2 linked regions of the Thiosulfativibrio zosterae genome follow. The protein of the gene in region 1 interacts with the protein of each later gene in a pairwise test. Links are inferred from orthologs where the notes say so. Each region holds a gene or a part of one and is shown on either strand. Other genes may lie near its edges.

Region 1 (2,991 bases):
AACCCATTAATGACGATTTTGGGCACGAGGAAGGCGATAAAATTTTGAAAATGTTCGGCACTCGTTTAAAAGACTCTAGCCGTAATAATGATTTGGTGGCGCGCTTAGGCGGAGATGAATTTGTGGTCTTGTTAAGACATTTGGGTAAAGATGAAAATCAAGCCTATATACACTTGACCGAAGCGGCGCATCGCTTTAATGAAAATTTGGCTAAGCCTTATATTATTGACGATTATGTGCATCATGTGACCGCCAGTATTGGATCGCTGTTGATCACGGATGTCAGTATATCAGTCGATGATGTGCTGAAAGAAGCGGACAATTTAATGTATCGTGCTAAAGAAAGTGCAAAATTGAAAGCGGTTGATAAAGAAGCTGTTTGAACGGTCTAAAAAATCTTAAAGCAACCTAAAAACAACCTAAAAACAACCAGGCCTGGTTGTTTTTAGGCGGTATTTAGTCAGAATTAAGGGCTTATTTGGCCTTTTTTTGCATGAGCATCGCACGCAAATTATCCAAGTGCGCATTGCCAGTCACCTTTTGTTCTTCTTCCGACATGACTGCTCCGGGCTTGCCTTCCCAAACCAAACAGTCTTCTGGCAGTTCATCTAAAAAACGACTCGGGTCGCAAGGGGTGTCTTCACCATATTTGCGGCGTTTTTGCGCATAGGTCATGGTTAGGCTGCGTTGCGCACGGGTAATGCCCACATAAGCCAAGCGGCGTTCTTCTTCTAGACCGGGTGATTCTAAGTTTTGTTTGTGTGGTAAAAGTTCTTCTTCCATGCCAATCAAAAAGACATGTGGAAATTCTAAACCTTTGGAGGCGTGAAGGGTCATTAGGCTGACGCTGTTATGTTCAGCATCATCTTCATTGCGTTCCATGATGTCCATGAGTGTCATATGCGACACAATTTTGCCCAGCTTTAACTGCTCGCCATCTTCTTCTTCCGCTTTGGTCAAAATCCGCTCTATCCACAGCAATAAATCGCGCACATTTTCGATGCGCTTTTCTGCTTGAGAAGGTGAGGTAGCCACTTCGTGTAGCCAGTTGTCGTATTCAATGCGTTCAATCATGGCTTTAATAAAATGAATAACTTCTTCGCCTTCCAGGGTTTCTGCGTCTTTCACCCACTCTAAAACCATTTGACCAAACCACTGCACACGCTTAAGCGCTTTATCCGATAAGACGGATTCTAGCCCCAGTTCTTGCGTGGCATCCATTAAACTGACGTCGCGTTTGGTGGCATAGGTGGCTAATTTTTCTAAAGTACTGGCACCCACTTCGCGGCGTGGCGTGTTGACGATACGCAAAAAAGCGGCATCGTCATCCGGATTGACAATCAGTTTTAGATAAGACATGACATCTTTAATTTCCGCCTTATCAAAAAACGATTGGCCGCCGGATAAGACATAGGGAATGTTTTGTTCCCGTAAAGTTCGCTCAAAAATACGCGATTGAAAGTTGCCACGATACAAAATGGCGTAGTCTTTGAACTGCGTTTTATTTTTGAATTTATGCACAATAATTTCTGAAACCACGCGTTCCGCTTCTTGGTTTTCATCGGCACAGGCAATGGCGCGCAGGGGATCTCCCATACCCATTTCTGACCACAGGCGTTTTTCGAAAACATGCGGGTTGTTAGAAATCAGTTGGTTGGCGGCTAATAAGATACGGTTACTGGAGCGATAATTTTGTTCCAGTTTAATGACCACCAATGCTGGAAAATCAGTTTGTAACAAGGCTAAGTTTTCAGGCTGTGCGCCACGCCAGGCGTAAATGGACTGGTCGTCATCACCCACCACGGTAAAGCGTCCACGGATGCCGACCAGTTGTTTGACCAGTTCATATTGGGCGGCATTGGTGTCTTGGTATTCGTCCACCAGCAAATAACGCACTTTGTTTTGCCATTTATCGAGTATATCGGGGCGTTCATTAAATAGGCGTACCGGCAAACCAATCAAATCATCAAAATCCACCGCATTATAGGCGTGCAGTTGCTTGAGGTATAAACCATATAAAATAGCGCGCGATTCTTGCAACTTATCTTCGGCCATGCTTAAGGCTTTTTCTGGGCTGATGTGGGCATTTTTCCAGCCTGAAATGACCCATTGAATACCATCGAGTTCTTCGTCCATATCCTCGTCGTTGGTATGTTTTTTCATTAACTCTTTGAGGATTTGTTTGGTGTCTATGGCATCCATAATTGAAAAATTGGCTTTGTAGCCCAGCGCCGCATATTCTTGGCGAATGATGTTGAGCCCCAAGTTATGAAATGTTGAAACATTCAATCCTTTGCTGGGGTCATTAACCAATAATTTGCTCACACGCTCTTTCATTTCTTTGGCGGCTTTATTGGTAAAGGTTAGGGCGTAAATGTGATGCGCTTTAATATCGTGCTTGCGAATTAAGTGGGCAATTTTTTCGGTAATCACGCGAGTTTTACCCGAGCCTGCACCGGCTAAAACCAGCGCAGGGGTTTCAACATGGAGGACGGCTTGTAATTGGCGTTCGTTTAAAGTGTGCATAACCTGAAAAAATACTTTTGAAATGGGCGCGTATTTTAACAGGTCTGTGGGGTTCTGGGCGAAGAAGGCTCGGTAATTTTATATTGTTGGCGTTCGGGATGGATGGCGATAAAAGCCTCCACCAATTCGGGGTCGAAATGACGATTTTTTTGTTCAATAATATAATTCAGCGCGGCTTCATGAGACCAAGCTGGTTTGTAGGGGCGTTCTGAGGTGAGCGCATCAAACACATCACAGATGGCCGCAATCCGAGCCTCAAGAGGGATTTGTTCTGCTGTTAGACCTTCGGGATAACCCGTGCCATCCCATTTTTCATGGTGGCTGTGGCAAATGCGTTTGGCCAATTCTAGCGTTGCGCTTTCTTGTGCGTCGCCAAGAATGTGGTGTCCTATGCAAGGATGTGTTTTCATCACCTCAAATTCTGCTGGGGTGAGTTTGCCGGGTTTTAGCAAAATATGATCGGGT
Region 2 (2,905 bases), 960 kb from region 1 along the record:
TTTAGTAGCCTTCCAGGTTTGTCCATAACCAACCGACTCACCCGCTTCTATCCATTTCAAACTGGTGACTTCCGTTTTTAAGGTCATCACAGGTTTTAAAGGGGATAATTGCTGACCTGTTGATAAATCACCCGCCCCATAAAGCATAATACCCGGGCGCACCCAATCAAAATGCGCCGCGGGCAAATTTTGAATCGCCGCAGAATTGGCTAAACTTTTGGCGCCATTCATTCCTTGCGTTAGTGAATTAAAACAATCTAATTGCTCCAGAGTAAACGCTGTCGATTCACCTGCCGATGCAAAATGCGACATAGTGATAATATTAGGCTGAACCTTGAGTGTTTGAAGCTTTTTAATGACCTTTGGAAAATGCTCTGGTAAAAAACCCAAACGGTGCATTCCAGTATCTATTTTTACCCAAACATTTAACGGTTGAGAATGATTTAAGCGCATCAGCCAGTCGAGTTGATGTTCGGAATGAATCACAAAATCTAGACGGTGTTGAATAACCAATGCAAATTCGGACTCACAAAACAGCCCTTCCAGTAACAAAATGCGATGCAAAAAACCCTTATGACGCAACTTAATCGCCTCATCAATAGAAGCAACACCAAACGCATCAGCCATAGAGAGTTGCTCAGCAACCCTTGTCATGCCATGACCATAACCATTGGCTTTAATCACCGCTAAAATCTTAGACTTAGGCGCAAAAGCTCTTACCTGTTTTAAGTTAGATTTTAGTGCTTCGAAATTAATAAAGGCTTTAACGGGACGATAGTTCATCATCTAATAACCCTGGTCTGGCACATTAAAACCAGCATGATTTTCAAATCTTGTGTATTTTCCAATAAAGGTGACTCTAACCGTGTCTAATGGCCCATTACGATGCTTACCAATAATAATTTCTGCCGTACCCTTATCTTCGGTATCAGGATGATAAACCTCATCTCTATAGATAAACAAAATCAAATCCGCATCCTGCTCAATGGCACCTGATTCACGCAAATCGGACATAACGGGACGCTTATTAGGGCGCTGCTCCAAGCTGCGATTTAACTGAGATAAGGCAATCACGGGAATATTTAATTCTTTGGCAAGTGCTTTAAGTCCTCTCGAAATCTCAGAAATCTCATTGACGCGGTTATCATTGCTATTAGAACCACGCATAAGTTGTAAGTAGTCAATCACCACCAAACCTAGGCCGGTAACTTTAGACTCAGGATTTTCAAACCCCTCTTCAGTTGCCTTTTTAAGTTGTTTGCTACGCACATCTTTATCAATGCGTCTGGCTCTGGCTCTGAGCTCTGTAATCATCAAAGCTGGCGAGTCATCAATATAAACATCTGCGCCGGATAGAACACTGACAGCCTTGTTTAATTTTGGCCAGTCATCTTGTTCAAAGCGCCCAGTTCTCATGCGCTGCGCATCAATTTTGCCGATAGAGCTAATCATACGCATGGCCAATTGTTCGCCGGGCATCTCCATACTGAATACCGCGACAGGCGTGCCATTTTTGGTGGCGATATTTTCAGCCAAGTTCATTGAAAAGGTTGTTTTACCCATAGAAGGACGACCCGCAACGATGATTAAATCACCTTTTTGCAAGCCAGAGGTGATCTCATCAAACTTGGTTATATGCGTTTCTAGCCCAGTAATGTTTCCGTTAGAGTTAAACAACTCATCAATCTTGACTATCGCCGACTCCAATAGGGTTTCCATGGTTTTATATTCGCGTTGCTTGCCAGAATTATGCTCAGCAATCCGCATAATACGAGATTCAGAAAAATCTAGAATTTCTCGAATATCCTTACCTTGGGGGTGGTAACAAGTTTCTGTAATCTCATTACATGAAGTAATTAATGAACGCAATATGGACTTTTCTCTGACCAACTGTGCGTAATAAAGAATATTGGCGGCACCTGGGGTGTTTTGCACCAACTCAACCAAATAGCCCTTTTGACCTGCAACTTCAAGCAATCCACTTGAGGTTAAAGATTCAATGACGGTGACTATATCAAAAGGCTTGTTTTTTTGATTTAGGTCAATAATCGCGCCGAAGATCACTTGATGTTGCTTAGTATAGAAATCAAATTCATTCACAATCACCGCAACATCTTCTATCTTTTCATTAGACAGCATCAAACCGCCCAATACCGATTGCTCAGCGTCGATGGAATGTGGTGGCGTTTTAAATAATTCTTCGTTATTGTTCATAATCGGGTCTATGTGATAAGGGTGTTTATTATAACGAAATTCAGGAAACAGATGAGTGACACTGCTGATTTAACCAGCAATTAATCTAGACAAAAAAAATGGAGCCGAAGCTCCATTTTTTGCAAAACAATTGAAAATTAAGCTTTAGTTGCTTTAACTTCAACCGTGATTGACGCAACCACATCAGTGTGTAATTGAACATCAATTTCGTAAGTACCCACATGACGCAATGCGCCTTCTGGCATACGAACAGCTTTACGCTCAACTTCAAAACCAGAAGCAATCAATGCATCAGCAATGTCATGCGTTCCGATAGAACCGAACAACTTACCTTCGTCACCAGCAACAGACTCAACAGCAACTACTAAACCGTTCATTTTTTCATAAACAGCTTGTGCATTCGCTAAAGCTTCAGCAGCTAATTTTTCTAATTCAGCACGACGCGCTTCAAACTCAGCAATGTTTTCTTTAGTTGCTGGCTTAGCTTTTCCTTGCGGAATCAAAAAGTTACGCGCGTAACCAGATTTAACAGTAACATTATCACCTAAGTTACCTAAGTTTTGTACTTTCTCAAGCAGAATAATATTCATAGCTCAAACCTCTAAAATTTAATCTTTTTGCAATCGAACACGGACATTCATCCAAATATCCAAAAGTCCAACCGTGGCTAAAACCAAAAGTGTTTGTGGAA

The links.
Region 2: the proteins of rep (region 1) and dnaB interact in binary tests that used the Escherichia coli proteins (3 or more experiments, as listed by UniProt). The link is inferred for Thiosulfativibrio zosterae from one-to-one orthologs.

The regions. Positions count from the first base shown.
Region 1 is NZ_AP021888.1:498,815-501,805, forward strand. It holds rep (DNA helicase Rep), read right to left. Parts: upstream 2,527-2,991; coding sequence 475-2,526; downstream 1-474. Other genes in the region: THMIRH_RS01960 (GGDEF domain-containing protein), read left to right, coding at 1-383; THMIRH_RS01970 (HD-GYP domain-containing protein), read right to left, coding at 2,562-2,991. UniProt on the Escherichia coli protein: Rep helicase is a single-stranded (ss)DNA-dependent ATPase involved in DNA replication; it can initiate unwinding at a nick in the DNA. It binds to ssDNA and acts in a progressive fashion along the DNA in the 3' to 5' direction.
Region 2 is NZ_AP021888.1:1,462,594-1,465,498, forward strand. It holds dnaB (replicative DNA helicase), read right to left. Parts: upstream 2,215-2,905; coding sequence 787-2,214; downstream 1-786. Other genes in the region: alr (alanine racemase), read right to left, coding at 1-786; rplI (50S ribosomal protein L9), read right to left, coding at 2,352-2,804; THMIRH_RS06755 (DUF2232 domain-containing protein), read right to left, coding at 2,823-2,905. UniProt on the Escherichia coli protein: The main replicative DNA helicase, it participates in initiation and elongation during chromosome replication. Travels ahead of the DNA replisome, separating dsDNA into templates for DNA synthesis.